One region of the Solibacillus kalamii genome, then DNA from elsewhere that is predicted to be linked to it. Evidence: riboswitches for the same ligand, from Rfam matches in the RefSeq annotation. Region 1 holds a riboswitch; each other region holds the start of a gene.
What was found. Region 1 has a riboswitch for cobalamin ahead of CBM15_RS00080 (hypothetical protein). Riboswitches for the same ligand answer to the same signal wherever they lie in the genome.

Region 1 (5,439 bases):
TTGTACTGTTTCGATTTGTGCTTTAATGTCGGCTACAATTTCTTCGCCTTTTTCTTTTACATCCATTACTTCGGACAGTTGGATAATATCCGAATATACATCATCAAATGTCGCAGCCGAAGCAATTACAAACACTTTTAAACCTGCATCTTCCAATTGGGCAATTTGTGCTTCCTCCCCGATTGTATAGGCAACAACGACATCCGGATTTAATTCCAGAATTCGCTCTGCATTGATGGCAGTTGAAGTCGACACACGCTCAATTTTTTGTGCGGCTTCCGGATATGTATCATATTCTGTTGCCCCGATAATTTGTTCACCTACACCCAGCTCAAACAAAATTTCTGTATTGCTAGGCTGCAGGGAAATAATCGTTTCCGGTACTTCATCGAATGTTACTTCAACACCACGATCATCAACAACTGTATACGGTGCACCTTCACTTTTCGAAGCAGACTGTTCCTCTTTTTTTACGTTATTTTCTGATTTTTCATCATTTGATCCGCATGCTGCTAATAATAATGTTGCCGCTAAAGCAACAATCCATTTGTTGTTAAATTTCATTTGTTGCAACCCCTTTTTTCTTTTTCGTCGGATAAGATTTTGAGATGAATGGAATTTCCTCTTGTTGATGCTGCTGATTCATAAAGACCGCCATGACAAAAAACACATTGGCAAGCAGCCCGAGAAAATCAAACAAAATTTCATCCACTTCTCTTTCTTCGCTCACTTTATGTAATGCCCTGTAAGACTTTTTCGCCTCACTGCGGCAAATATGCAGTCTTGCTGCACTTTCGATTCCTTGTGGCAGTACAAACTGCTGAATCGCTTCTCCAACTTCACTTACATAAAAATCGTATCGATCGCTTAGCCATTGCAAATCCTCAAATGTAATGGCTAATTTACCGCGTACCGAACCATTGGCATGGTAAGCTAACGGTTGGATTCTCCTCAAATCTTCCAAAACGAGCTGACCGGAAGCATCATCAACTAACGTCGGAAAGACTGTACCGATTCGCGTTGTTAAAGAATCGGTGCGGATTTCATAGTCGACGCAGCTTGATTTTTCCCGCATAAACGGATAACAGGAAAAACGGATATCCTTTTTCATAAAATTCCCCTCACTTCAAGTAGTGCCTCACGAAATTATGAGTGTACGAAAAAAAGCCACCCAAGAAAATGGATGGCTTCAAAAATCAGAAAAGAGTGCTGCAAAAGGATGCTCATTCGATCAGTGACTGCCGTACATTCTCTTTAATTCCGAAGAGGGATGTTACGATAAGAAAAAGATTGGTCTCCTGGCTCTGCGTTTCACTTTACTCATAAGTACCTTCCCGCTATATTAGCAGTGGTCTCACACTTATTTTCATCAACGCTTACAGTTACGGAAATAGCTTCGGATTTACACCGAATTCCCATTTATGCATAATGCATCTTTTTCCTGCAAATTTATTCAATTTGTCTTAATCACTTTAGCATATTAACAGAAATATGCAATGGAAATTTACAAACAATCCGGACATTTGCCATAAATCTCAAATTTGTGTGCTTCTACAGCATAACCCGGCAGCTTTTCACCGAGCATTTCCATCGGGCAAACAGACAGTTCCTTTACATTCCCGCAATCACGGCAAATAAAATGGTGGTGATGATGATCCGACTCACAATGCATACGGAAGTTACGCTCACCGTTTAATTCTGTTTCTTCTAAAATATCAAGCTCCACGAAAGTAGCGAGGTTTCGGTAAATTGTATCGAAACTCATCCCAGGGAAATCTTTTTTCAATACTGATAACAAATCACGGGCAGTCAAATATTTGTCTGTAGCTGCAAACATACCCAAAATCAACTCTCGTTTATCCGTCTTTTTATAGCCATTATCCTTTAATATTTCCCATGCGCGCGCTGCATTCACAGTACCTCTTCCCCTTCCGATTTAATTGTGAATTTCAAAACAAGCTTTTTGATTAAAATTACTAATAACAAGATTAAAATGGATGTGACAACAATTGTTCCACCCGGTGCCAAGTTCAGGTAAAATGCAGAAATGAGTCCGATTACTACTGCCAGCTCTCCAAATACAATCGCTAAAATAATTGCTTCTTTAAAACCGCGAGCTAAACGCATCGCTGCAGCTACCGGCAATGTCATTAAGCTTGAAACAAGCAGAATCCCGACAATACGCATACTTGCTGCGATAACGAGTGCGACAACGATCATGAACAATAAATGAATCCATTTCGCAGGTAAACCGCTCGCTTTCGCATATTCCTCATCGAATGACAATACGAAAAGCTCTTTAAAAAATAGAATCAAAAATAATACAACTACGACTGCAATTGCCAGCACAACATATAGATCCTGACGCGATACAGCCGATACAGAGCCAAATAAATAGCTCATTAAATCGGTATTAAATCCGCTTGCAAGTGATATTAAAATGGCACTCACACCGATTCCGCCCGACATAATAATTGGTATCGCAAGTTCTTCATAATGTTTATATAGTCGGCGTAATCGTTCAATTAAGATCGAACCACTTACAGACGCGATAATCCCTAAATAAATCGGGTTCAGCAAAGCCAGCGCTGCAAACGATTGGCTCAAGTACAGGCTCCCGGCAATCCCCGCCAGTGTTACATGCGACAGTGCATCTGCAATTAGCGATAAACGTCTTACTACGATAAATACACCAAGCAATGGTGCGATTACTCCAATAACTAGCCCTGAGAAAAAGGCATTTTGTAAAAATTCATAGTCTAATATAGCTTCAATCATAACGGCCTGCTCCTCTTAATGAATCTTTCGAACAGAGTGGCCGTTCCAGCTAGCAATCTGTTCTTCCGAAATCGTATCAAAATCATTTTTGTACCCGTGGAAATGAATCGACTGATTTAAGCACGCTACATGACTGACACGATCCGAAACCGTGTCCACATCATGGGTAACTAAAATCATCGTCATATTGTGATGCTTATTTAAATGTGCGAGCATATCATAGAATGCCTGCACATTTTCTCGGTCAATTCCGACTGTCGGTTCATCCAAAATAAGAAGCTTCGGATCCGACACTAAAGCACGTGCAATGAACACACGCTGCTGCTGCCCGCCGGAAAGCTGTCCAATATTCCGTTTTAGAAATTTCTCCATGCCGACATCTTTTAAAGCACCTTTCACCAAAATATCCGCATCTTTTGGATAGCGTTTAAACAGCCCTACCTTTTGCGATAAACCACTTTTCACGACTTCTTCGACCGTTGCAGGAAACCCCGAGTTAAAGGCATTGGATTTTTGCGAAACATAGCCAATCCATTCGCGGTGTTTAAAATGGCTTGCTTTTTCACCAAATAATTTAATTTCCCCTGACATAGGCTTTAACAGTCCTAAAATTAATTTCAAAAGTGTCGATTTACCGGAGCCGTTTTGCCCAATTAATGCTAAAAAATCGCCTTCATTGACACGTAGTGAAATATTTTTCAATGCTTGTGTGTATTCATATTGAAAGGAAACATCTTTCAATTCTATCAATGGTTTTTTCATTTCGTTCGCTTCTTTCTAATTCAAAATCATTACGATTTACATCATGTTAGTATAATGCAGTTTTTTGTTCATGTAAAGGAATTAAAGTTGAACTTCAATCAGGGGGGATTTTTCTCATCCCCCACTGAAAGTTAGTTTAACCAATCGGGCTTTTACGGGTAGTTGACCTCCCGCCTATCCTTTTCGCCCTGCTTAAGTCTAGAGGCGGGAGTCTTGGCTCTGCCGATACGCTTTCCAGGCAGATAAATTACTACCCGTTAATGCGGGATAAACTTGAAAGGATGAAGACAATTCAAATGTTACAATGGCTTGATAACCTGAAAGGAATGAATGACAGGCAACTGCAAGATTTCGCCAAACAGCAGGGGCTTGAATTGAGCATTGAAGAAGTTCAGAAGCTGCAAAAAATTCTGAAGCATGCCAATATTAGTTGGGCTCTTACCGGCGTTCCAAAAGAAGTTTTAAAAAAAATTCAGAAGCTGCTTGGGGATAGACGTTATAAAAAATTAATGAAGTTAGTCGGTTTGTAATTTAGACGGATTTTCAGAACACATTTTTTTGTAATTCTCCGTAAATTATTTTTCAATCTTAAAAAAAACAAAAATCAGCCGCAACACGGCTGATTTTTTTGTCTTATTATTTCCCCATTACTTTCAATGCCTTATCCAGCATTCCTACAAATTGACCGCGAGTAACAGCACCGTTCGGAATAAATTGACCGTTACTTCCACCCACAATATTAAGATCTGCAAGTGCAGCAATATAGTCATGCGCCCAGTAAGTACGTGGAACGTCAGGGAATGTTTTTTTCCCGCCTGGCGTAAAGTTCGATGCCAGCACTAAAATTTTTGCCATTTGGCCGCGTGTCAGTGTATCATTTGGTCTAAATAAACCGTCTGAACCATGAATGACCCCCGCTTGCTGCAATTTGGAAATAGCCGCATAGTTTGGATGATTTGGTGTTACATCTTTAAATTCAACAGGTGCTAGTGCTGATTTTAATTCATACACCTTCACTAAAATACTCGCGACATGTTTGCGTTGCATCGGATCATTCGGACGGAATGTACCGTCGGGATAACCGGATATAATTCCCCTTGCCACGAAATCGGCAATTGTATCTTTCGCCCAGTGATTTTCTGTATCTGAAAACGAGCGATTGGATGGAACGGGTTGATCCGTTACAGGTTGTTCGCCCGTAGGTTCCTCTTTAATCGGTTCTCCCGTTTCCCCTTCATAAACAACCGGTTCTTGTCCCTTCCATGTTACATATAACGTTGCAGGTTTGGGAATGACCGTATCCCAATTCGACCAAACCTCCTTGAAGTTTTTATCCAAGTACAATTTATCCAGCTTCTCCATCACATTATAGTAAGTAGTATTAAAACCTCTTTGTGAGGCCGTATACGATAATATTTTCGTAGAAGATCCTTGCAATATAACCGCCTGAAGTGGATTATCTGCAATTACATTGAATGGCAGATTTTTAACTTCGCCCGGCACTTTTAAGACGGTCAGCTTATTTTGTATAAATGCACCATCGCCAATTGTCTGCAGATGAGTGGACAGAGAGACATCCTCCAAAACATTATAGGTAAATGCAAAATCCCCGATTGATTTGACTGTAGATGGCAAAATTAATTTTCGTAATTTATTATGGGCAAAAGCCTCTGCTCCAATTGAATTCAACTGTTTCGGTAATATTAGACTTGAAATTTCATTACCACTAAATGCGCCTGCTGAAATATCTTTTACATTGCTGCCAATTGTTACGTCCGTTAACCTATTGTATTCAAATGCATACTTTCCAATTGATGTAACCGTAGACGGTATAGTAACAGCCACCAGTCTATTCCACTGAAAAGCCCCATCTCCAATACTTTTCAATTTTGGCGGCAG
Region 2 (5,439 bases), 650 kb from region 1:
CGCCGCCGGATAAAAACTCCAAATACTGATTTTTATATTGCGAAACACCTGTGCTTTCCATCGCCCGCTGTACCGTCGTTTCATCTTCTTCCGTCCAAGATGAAAAAAAACCGCTCTGATGAGGGTAGCGTCCTAACGAAACCGCATCATATACACTGTTCGTAAATGCGCTTGCATTTAATTGGGGGAGTACGGCCATCTTTTTCGCTAATTGCTTGTTATCATAGCTTTTAAGAGGTTTCTCTTCAATGAAAATTTCGCCTGTTTCACATTTCAGCACACCACTGATCATCTTCAGTAATGTCGATTTTCCGCTGCCGTTTGGACCAAGAATCCCGAGAATTCTTCCTTTTTCCACGTGAAACGTCATATTTTTCACAACCGTTTTCCCACCGTAACCGCCGGATAGATTATTTACTTTTAACATTATGCAACAACCTTTCTACGTTGCTTGAAGAAGATATAGGCAAAGACAGGTGCGCCAATAAAGGAAGTAATAACACCAATCGGCAGTTCAATAGGGGAAATAATTGTACGTGATACTAAGTCACAAATGACGAGCAGGCTTGCACCGTTCAAAAACGACAATGTCAATAAATGTCGATGGTCTGCTCCGATTAGCAGGCGAATCATATGCGGTACTACTAATCCGACAAATCCAATTGTCCCGGATGCAGCAACAGCCGCTCCTGTTAGGATGGAACCACCCGCCAATATCATATACTTGCTGCGCTTAACATTTACCCCTAAATACTGGGCACGCTCTTCTCCATAAATCATCGCATTCAATTCACGGCGAGTCAGCCAAATAATTGCCGTACCAAGCACCATAAATGGTAGCACCATCCGGACATATGGCCACCCTCGCATCGATACACTTCCTAGAAGCCAGCCGATGATTTCTCGTAGCTGTTCACCAGTAAGTGCGACCATTAAGGAAATACAGGACCCTAAAAACGAGCTGAAAATAATTCCCGTCAAAATCAGCGTCTCCATTTTCATCGAACGGTCAACAAGTCTGGCAAATGTCAGGACGATGATCATCGTAAATGCAGCTCCAGCCATACTGAATACCGGCAATGTGAATACACCGAGCACCGGTATGGAAATGCCTAAAAAGATTGTCATTACCGCACCTACCGAGGCTCCTGATGAAATACCTAATGTGTATGGATCTGCCAAAGGGTTTTTAAGCAACCCTTGGAATGCTGCCCCCGCAATTGCTAAAGAAGCCCCGATTAATGCGGCTAAAATGACGCGGGGCATTCGGATTTTCCACAAAATACTGTATGCAACCGGATCTGTAGTTTTATCCCACAATGTCGAAAACGGAATATTAACAGACCCGAACGAAATGCCAATCCATATACTGCTTAAAAGCAATCCAATCGATAGTACATAGGCGATTGAATATTTTTTATTCATTGAATACCTCTGGATAAATTGCTTCTCCTATTGATTCAATACCTTCTACAATACGCGGACCTTGTCGACTTGTCGTATCGCTATCGACTAATTTCACATTGGCGTTTTTCACAGCATCCATTTCTGCATATGCATCATTTTCCTCGATTGCTGCCAAGTCGTTTTCATATGTTACTAAAATGATATCCGGATTGCTCTTTACAAATTGCTCCGAGCTGTACTGCGGCCACCCGAGTTCCGGAACGGCATTTTCTACATTTAATACTTCAAGCATTTCACTAATGAACGTCTCCTGTCCAGCAACATATAGTTTTGGATCTGTCCCAACAACAACAAATACGGACTTCTCTTCCAGGTCGGCTACTTTCACTTCAATTTCTTCAATCCCCTCTTTAATGGAGGCGATCATTTCTTCTGCTTCTTTTTCTTTATTCGTCAGCTTGCCAATTTGTTCGATTGTTTCATATGTTTCTTCAAATGTTTTCGCATCTTTTACAACAAATACAGGAATTCCTATTGATTCAAGCTGAGCAATCGCCTGTTCATTGAAACTGTACAATCCCGATTCATGTGCGACAACTAAGTCGGGCTGCAGACTGATTATTTGTTCTAGATTAAATTCCATGCCGCCAACTGATTCTTTAGATAATGCTGCTTCAGGATATGTATCATTGTCGTTCACAGCGATAATTTCATCGTTTAACCCTAGTCCGAATAAAATTTCCGTATTGGATGGAGCCAATGTAATAATGCGCTCTGGTGCTTTTTCAAGCGTGATTTCTTTGTCCAAGGCATCTTTTATAGTTACCGGGAATTGTGCTGCTTCAGTTACTTCTGTATTGTCTTTTGCTGATTGTTCATCTGTTGCTTTTTCCGAGTTGCATGCCGCCAATGTTAATGTAAGTAATGCTGCGGAAGATAGCAGTTGCCATTTTTTCAAAATAAATAACCTCCAAAAATTTCGTTGTATAATTTTCTACAAAAATAAAAAGCTTCCTACTAAAAATGAAGGAAGCTTTACGTATGCAAATAAAATTCAATGGAAAAAGAATTTATCCGCCACATCCTATCCTCGTAGGTTTATTTTAGGGCATTATAAAGGCAGGTCTCCTGGCTTATGCATAACGTTGATAAACGCCTTCCCGAAAGTTTTTCAGTGGCATACTGCTCTCAACTAGCATTTACAGTGGCGGGACCGCATCGGAATTGCACCGATTTCCCTTTTACTCCTTACTCTATCAGTGAGCAAGAACCTTTATCGTCCATATAAAATTAATAGCTCTATTATAGCTGATATTCAGAAAAATGTGTGCTCAATCGCCAAAGTTTCAGATAATTCTTCTTATTTCGCTGAAATTACGAATAAAAGAATTGCTTACCCCTTTGCTTTTAAGCTTTTTTCAATTGCCGTTTCAGCTAAACGTTTAATCGTAATGTCATCCATTGGCGGATTGTGCAGACCTGCACGGACATCACGGTAATAGCGTTGAAGCGGATTTGATCTTTGCAGGCTTTTTGCCCCAACAAGACGCATCGCTTTATCGACAACTTCGATTGCTGTATTTGTCACTACATGTTTCGCAATATTAATTTCATTGACTAGTGTCGCCTTTTTAATCGGGTCATTATATAGTCCCGCAACTCCGTAAATCGTAAAGCGTGCTCTCGTCAACGCCAAATCCATTTCTCCGATCAGCGTTTGTACATTTGGCAGCTGGGCAATCGTTCCTTGAATACTGTTCGGGGAATGGCTATTCGCAAAATTAACTGCGTAATCTCGTGCAGCCTGGGCAATGCCTAAATAGGTTGCCGGGATAAGCAGCAACCAGCCGTTCAGTTTAAATCCGGTTGAATAATTCGGAATTTCCACTAAGTTTGTTTTATCAACTCGTACATTATCGAGCACTAAATCATCGCTTCCCGTACCACGCATTGACGCAACATCCCATGTATTTTCGACCGATACCCCTTCTGTCGTTTTCGGAACGAGGAAAAATCCTAGCTGTCCCTCATCTTCAATCCATGCCGAAACTAAAAAATAGTCGAGGTCCGGTGCACCGCTCGTATAGTTTTTACGTCCATTAATTACATAATAATCCCCATCACGTTTTGCTGAAGTTCCCGGTCGTCCGCCACGTACTGGACTTCCCATCGCAAACTCGCTTACCGCACGATTGACTGTCGCGCCATTTGCAACCTGTTTACCAAACCAGTCGAGCTTTTGTTCATCCCAGTAACGATTTTCAAAAATCTCGCCTACATTTTGAATTGTCCACGAAACAGCCAGCCCGGTGCTTCCGCAATAGCTCGCCAATGTTTCCTGCAGTAATAGCGCATCATAGACTGTGAAGCCATCCCCGCCATATTCCTTTGGCAGCGTTATTTTTGTATAGCCGATTTCACGCAGCTTCCGGAAATTTTCAAATGGAAATGTTGCTTGTTCATCTGTTTGCTGAGCATTTTCTTTCACGCTCTCTGATATTGTTTCTAACTTTTTCAGCCATTGTTGCTGCTCGTCGGTTTGAATAAATAATTCCTTGCTCATGGAAAGCACCACCTCATATTTATTGTCCTGTATATAGAAGTCAAATTTAATAGTACGTTTCGGTAAATTACAAGTCAATAGATATCCCCAGTTCCTTTATAGGGATTACACTAGATACGTTTCCCTGTTTTGTAATCGGAAGGTTTGCTGGTGGAATTGGAACAAATTACAAAAAAGGAGAACTGATTCAACTTAATGTGGAAGATAGCACCTGCTGCCTCGAAACGTCAAAGAAAAAACACCCTATTTTCGTATACAGAAAATAGAGTGCTTTAAAAAGTTGAATTACATTTTTTCTGGTGCGCTTACGCCGATTAGTTTCAGTGCATTCGCCAATGTTGTTTTGACTGCTGTGATTAATGCTAAACGAGCTTCTGTCAGCTCTTTGTTATCCTGGTTCAATACTTTTTCTGCATTGTAGAAGCTATGGAATGCAGCTGCCAAGTCTTGAATATAGTTTGCGATACGGTGTGGTGTGCGGTGTTTTGCTGCATCTGCCACGATTTGCGGGAATGCGCCGACTTTTTTCAGAACATCTTCTTCTTTTTCTGCTACTAGCAAGTTCAGGTTTTCCAATGAAGCTTCGAAACCTTGCTCATTAGCTGCACGTAAAATCGATGAAATACGCGCATGTGCATACTGTGCATAATATACTGGGTTTTCGTTCGATTGTGATACCGCTAAGTCTAAATCAAAGTCCATATGTGAATCTCCTGCTGTTTTAACGAAGAAATAACGTACAGCATCCAAGCCTACTTCTTCTACTAACTCACGCATCGTTACAGCATTACCTGTACGCTTACTCATTTTGAACTTCTCACCGTTTTTGTACAGCTGAACCATTTGGATAATATCTACTTCCAATGTGCCGCGGTCATAGCCAAGTGCTTCGATTGCCGCTTTCATACGTGGAATATAGCCGTGGTGGTCAGCACCCCAAATATTGATCAGTTTATCAAATCCACGACGCAGTTTGTCTTCATGGTAAGCGATGTCCGGTGTTAAATATGTGTATGAACCATCGTTTTTAATTAATACACGGTCTTTATCATCACCGAATGTTGTTGAACGGAACCAAGTTGCGCCGTCTTCATCAAACACATGACCATTTGCTTTTAGTTTGTCTAACGCTACATCGATTTTACCGTTTTCATATAAAGATGTTTCTGAATACCAAACATCGAATTCAACACGGAAGTTTTTAAGGTCGTTTTGCAGTTTTGCCAATTCCAGTTTCAAGCCGTGCTCACGGAAAAATTTAAAACGTTCTTCATCAGACTTGTCCAAAATCGTCGCACCGAATTCTTCAGCCAGCTTACCAGCGATTCCGATAATATCCGGACCGTGGTATCCGTCTTCCGGCATTTCTGCATCCATTCCTAACGCTTGCTTATAACGTGCTTCCAAAGAATACGCCAAATTATTAATTTGGTTACCGGCATCATTAATATAATATTCACGTGATACAT
Region 3 (5,439 bases), on a different contig from region 1:
CGTACTTCATTTGGTCAACTGCTTGTTGTGCACCAGGTACACGTAATTTGTTTGAGCTATTGTTGTTTGCCATCTGTTACTCGCCTCCTTATGACATTAGAATGCACAGGGAAGAAAGTTTCATACCATATCGGGAATAGGTAATTTACAGTTCATTTGGTAACGTTTTTATAATATGGAGAAGTTTTTATTATTACCGTACCATTTCAATAAACGTCATATCGTACAGAATAGAACAAGCATTGTACCTAAAATAAATTAGAAAAATTGTTGGATTGTAACATATGGAATAAAGTGGTTTAATTGTTACAAATAGTATAAATCAGAAATCGGTACGGAAAGGAATGATTTATTTGAACTCAATTATCGAAAATAATAAAAATAGCTGGGATATTGTAGCGAAGCATTTTGCTGGAGGAGATGCATTACCAAGCTATGGACCTTTAGCGCAAACAGAAGAGGAACTGCATTTACTCGGAGATGTGGCCGGGAAAATGGTGCTGGAAGTTGGATTTGGGAGCGGGCATTCTCTTTTATATATGAAAAACAATGGAGCAAAGGAGCTTTGGGGTGTTGATTTTTCGAAAGCACAAAAAGAACTGGCGGAAAAAACTTTAAATGGCATTGAAGCAAACTTATTTACGGCTCCAATGGAACAAGAAATCGGATTGCCGAAAAGTTATTTTGATTTAGTGTATTCCGTTTATGCAATAGGCTGGTCAAATGATCTTCCGGCAACTTTTACTTTGATTCATAGCTACTTAAAAGAAGGGGGCGAGTTCGTTTTTAGCTGGGAACATCCTTTCTATAGTCAGATCAAATGCCGTGATCATCAATTTATATTAACGGATTCCTACCAGCGTGAAGGGTATATTGAAACAACGTCATTTAAGGGGGAAGACGCGCCAATGCAAATTCCCAAATATAAAATGGCGACATATATAAATGCCCTTTTACAATCCAACTTTGAACTTGTAGAAATCGTAGAAAGTGATGTTCCGGCCCATACAAAAGATGAAGAAATTCCGTATTCCGAAAAATATTATTCTTTATATAAAGCAAGCCATTATCCAACGACCTTTATCGTGAAAGCTCGAAAAAGTACTTTATAGGGGGAAGTAAAATGATCCGAAAATTAACGAACGATGATCTGAATATTACGATGGCACTTGTAGAAAAAAAGCCGGCAGAAAATTTATTTATAATCGGTGATATTGAAGCATATGGGATGGAATCGGATATACAGGATTTATGGGGTCAATTTGAAGGTGATCAGTTAATAGCGATATTACTGCGCTATGATCAAAATTATATCCCGTACAGTGAAGGAAATTATGATGTCGAGGGATTTGCCAAAATAATTAACGAAAATCAAGGACGGATAGAAATTTCGGGACTCCAGCATTTAGTCGCTCCATTAAAGAAATGGATTGACCGAGGTATTCGTCGTGACAGCGATACGTATTATGCAAAATGTACAAAATTGACGGTGCCGATTTCAGATCTGAATTTTTCAGATGTGTCGTATTTAAAGCCTGATAATTATTTGGAAAATATTGAAATGCTCAAATCGATTCCGGAATTTTCAACGGGTACCTTTAGTATTGAAGGAAGAGAACGCGCGGAAAAGTTTAAAACAGGGCGCACCTATTTTATTCGTGACGAACACGAAGTAATGGTTTCATCTGCATCTACCACTGCAGAGAATTCCCAGTCTGCAATGATTGTAGGCGTAGGAACGAGACCAGGTTACGGAAAAAAAGGGTATGCCACGCACTGTATGTTAAAGCTTTGTCGTGACCTGCTCGCTGAAGGAAAATCAATCTGTCTGTTTTATGATAATCCGGCTGCCGGACGCATTTATAAGCGGATTGGATTTGAGGATATCGGTTTTTGGTCTATGGTTCGTTATGAAGAGAGAAATTAAGGGGGACAAATATTGTGAAAACATTATTGGCAGAACAACCGATTCAGATTAACGCCTATGATATCGATGCGATGGGCATTGTAAGTAATATTGTGTATGTACGCTGGTTTGAGGATTTACGTATGGCATTTTTAAATGAGCATTATCCATTAGCAGAGATGATGGCTGTGCAAATATCCCCGATTTTGATGAAAACAGAGATTGAATATAAAGCCCCTTTAACAATTTTCGATCAACCAGTCGGCCGGTGCTGGATGGTGAAAATCGGGCAATCCAGTTGGGAAATGGAACTGGAAATTACAACGGAAAAGCATAGTCATTGCATCGGAAAACAATCAGGATGCTTTTTCAATTTAGAAAAGAAAAGAGTTGCGAAAATTCCTGATCCATTAAAGAAGCTTTTTGAAATGGAGCAATAAAATTTGATGAAAGAACAATTAGAAGAAATTGTAAAAAATTCGATTAATCTGGATTCAATTGATTTTAACGAATTAATCCAGTTCATGCTAAAAAATATTGGAAATCCGGATGGCTATTTACGTGACAACTTAATTTATCGGGGATTTTGCGAATTAATTCTGAATGGAAAATTTACTGAAGAACAATTAGTTACCATACTGAAAACATGTTTGGATGACGAGCATCTTTATTTAAATATTACGGATTATGGAATTTCTGATGATGTGTTTATGAGATCGTTTTCAGCACTTGTCATCACTCTTATTTTAGGGAAAGATCGTGAAAAGAGAAGTTTACCGGAAGAACTTATTATTGAGGTAATTCACAGAAGTATTCATTATTTATTTCTTGAAAGTGATTACCGGGGATTTGTCAATACGAAGGGCTGGGCACATGGGGTTGCACATGGAAGTGATTTATTAACAGAAGCAATTAGACATCCGTTGATGATGGATTCTCAATTATTATGGAATGCATTACAAAGTTTAAAAAGCTGTCTTCATACTGAATATGCTTTAATCGATGAGGAAGAAGAACGTATGTTACCGGTCATTGATGCATTACTGGATAAGGGACTGACGGATGAGCAATTGGTAACGTGGTTAAAAGAATTGCATTACATAGAAATCGAGGATTGGCATAAAAAATACCGGTATGAATGGAATGTGAAAAAATTTGAGGCAGCATTATTAAGACATTTATTAAAATCAACTAAATGTACAAAAACAACTAATTGGATTGTTTATGAAAGTCCTGCTGTCGTTTAGCATAAGGAGCTGAAATATTGAAACCTATTACTTTAATTGTGCTCCCTTTCATTTTATACATAGCTGGTTTACTAGCATATTATTTAGATAAGATTAGCGGTTTTCAATTAATAGCTTTTATTATAGTGGGCTCGGTAATCTCACTTTCCGGGTTCTTTCTATACCGGAATAACAAAAGGCTGAAAGGAATTTTCTCGGGGATTTTTTTTGTGCTAGCACTGTTAATTGTGTTTGAAAGTCGACTGATCAATTATGAAAAATATACTTATTTTCTGATCTCCTATAATGAGCCTTTTGAAATTGTAGAAAATTCAGGTATCCATGTACTTGCAGTGGAAATGTTTGAAGCACCATATATTACAGATTTGGATTATCTAATAAAAACTATAGAATATTCAAGTGATAAAGAAGTTTTAGATGCCGAAGTGGTCACGAATAAAATCAGGTACCGTTCAAAAAATGAAGAGTTGCTCGGATATATACGTCCTACAGTGAATCATTTTGAAACGATGAAGGAAAATGTCATTGCCCACTTGCCTGAGAAATCAACAGCTATCGATCAATTTTTAAAGAGAGACGATATAGAAGGTGACAGTGCAGGACTTGCCACTGTGTTAAGCGGTCTTATCGAAAACGGTGAATTCCACAATAACATACCGATGGCGGTAACGGGTGCGATTGATAGCAAAGGAAACGTGAAGGAAATTGGTTCGATAAAGGCGAAAACCTTAATTGCTGAACAAAGCGGCTTTTCACATATTCTTATACCTATGGAAAATGAAGAAGAGGCGAAGGAAGTAAAAATAAATGAGCAACTTAATATCAACATTATTGCTGTCACATCTATAAATGATGCCGTAGCCTATGTAAAAAAGCTAAATGAACCCGTGACAGGAAAATAATAAAGTGAATAATTGAAATTAAACAACCTTTGATTAGTTGGATACTAAATTTATGTACAAAACACCTAATACACGATTAATAAACGCTTCATTTATGCTCAAAAGCTTATGAAGATAATAATTACCCTATCATTTTTTAGTAGACTATGTTATTTTTATAATAATTTAATAATTTGCAATTTAAATAAGTGCTTACAGAATTTTGTAAGGTAAAAGGGAAATTAGTGAAAGACTAATGCAGCCCCCGCTACTGTAATAGCTGATGAAATCACAATGAATCACTGTCGTAAAGATGGGAAGATGTGAAAGTAAAAGGAAGCTTAAGCCAGGAAACCTGCTTATTTAAACGATACTTACTTTTCGGAGGGAGAAGTATAGGCGAAACAAGTAATTGTTTTTGTGTTTTTCTATACTTTTTTAGTATTAATTTCACATGCCCGTACCTCTTTCTAACGAGAGGTGCGGGCTTTTTTTATTTCTTAGTGGATAAGCAATACTAGTTTTTAATGAAATCCACATAAGAAAAATTATCATCATGTCCTATTTGGTGCGAAATGTATTTTTCTATAGGGAGGGTATTTACATGCAAAAAGGAAAGATCTTTGTTGTAGGGTTCGGACCTGGAGATCGGGAACATATAACAAAACGTGCAGTCGATGCACTGCAGCAAAGTGATCACATTATGGGCTACAAAACGTATGTTGAACTGATTGAGCACTTAGTGACGGCGAAAACCATTGTCAGTACTGGCATGACTGAAGAAGTTTCACGCGCACAGGAAGCTGTAAAACAGGCTGAAGCCGGCCATATAGTTGCTGTTATTTCCAGTGGTGATGCTGGTGTTTACGGAATGGCGGGCCTCGTATATGAAGTATTAATCGAAAAGGGCTGGACTGCAAAAGAAGGGATTGAAGTAGAAGTTGTTCCGGGTATATCAGCGATTAACTCCTGTGCAAGTTTACTTGGCGCCCCGGTTATGCATGATTCGTGCACAATTAGTTTAAGTGACCATTTAACACCTTGGACGGTCATCGAAAAACGGATTGAGGCAGCTGCAATGGCAGACTTTGTCGTTGCGTTTTACAATCCTAAATCCGGCAGACGGACAAGACAAATTGTTGAAGCGCAACGAATATTGCTTAAGTATCGTTCACCTGATACACCTGTCGGATTAGTAAAAGCTGCCTATCGGGATACGCAGGACATTGTGTTAACAACATTAGAGGAGATGCTGGAACATGATATCGGAATGCTGACAACGGTCGTCGTGGGGAATTCCTCAACATTTTACTACGATAATAAAATCATTACACCGCGTGGTTATCAGCGAAAATATACTTTAGGGCAAGAAAAACAACTATTAAAACCGCATCAACGATTGAAA

Region 2: another riboswitch for cobalamin. It lies ahead of CBM15_RS03080 (ABC transporter substrate-binding protein); the one in region 1 lies ahead of CBM15_RS00080 (hypothetical protein).
Region 3: another riboswitch for cobalamin. It lies ahead of cobJ (precorrin-3B C(17)-methyltransferase); the one in region 1 lies ahead of CBM15_RS00080 (hypothetical protein).

What each region holds. Positions count from the first base shown of each region.
Region 1 is NZ_NHNT01000001.1:11,480-16,918, forward strand. It holds gene CBM15_RS00075 (ABC transporter substrate-binding protein) at 1-564, opposite strand, end outside; gene CBM15_RS00080 (hypothetical protein) at 554-1,111, opposite strand; cobalamin riboswitch at 1,272-1,453, opposite strand; gene CBM15_RS00085 (Fur family transcriptional regulator) at 1,505-1,915, opposite strand; gene CBM15_RS00090 (metal ABC transporter permease) at 1,912-2,778, opposite strand; gene CBM15_RS00095 (metal ABC transporter ATP-binding protein) at 2,794-3,540, opposite strand; gene CBM15_RS00100 (hypothetical protein) at 3,837-4,070, shown strand; gene CBM15_RS00105 (leucine-rich repeat protein) at 4,177-5,439, opposite strand, start outside.
Region 2 is NZ_NHNT01000001.1:660,637-666,075, forward strand. It holds gene CBM15_RS03070 (adenosylcobinamide amidohydrolase) at 1-427, opposite strand, end outside; gene CBM15_RS03075 (FecCD family ABC transporter permease) at 427-1,425, opposite strand; gene CBM15_RS03080 (ABC transporter substrate-binding protein) at 1,418-2,365, opposite strand; cobalamin riboswitch at 2,509-2,697, opposite strand; gene CBM15_RS03085 (acyl-CoA dehydrogenase family protein) at 2,801-3,970, opposite strand; gene argS (arginine--tRNA ligase) at 4,256-5,439, opposite strand, start outside.
Region 3 is NZ_NHNT01000007.1:158,204-163,642, reverse strand. It holds gene CBM15_RS11810 (alpha/beta-type small acid-soluble spore protein) at 1-73, opposite strand, end outside; gene CBM15_RS11805 (class I SAM-dependent methyltransferase) at 345-1,112, shown strand; gene CBM15_RS11800 (GNAT family N-acetyltransferase) at 1,124-1,927, shown strand; gene CBM15_RS11795 (acyl-CoA thioesterase) at 1,942-2,346, shown strand; gene CBM15_RS11790 (DUF2785 domain-containing protein) at 2,353-3,153, shown strand; gene CBM15_RS11785 (S16 family serine protease) at 3,363-4,055, shown strand; cobalamin riboswitch at 4,225-4,411, shown strand; gene cobJ (precorrin-3B C(17)-methyltransferase) at 4,639-5,439, shown strand, end outside.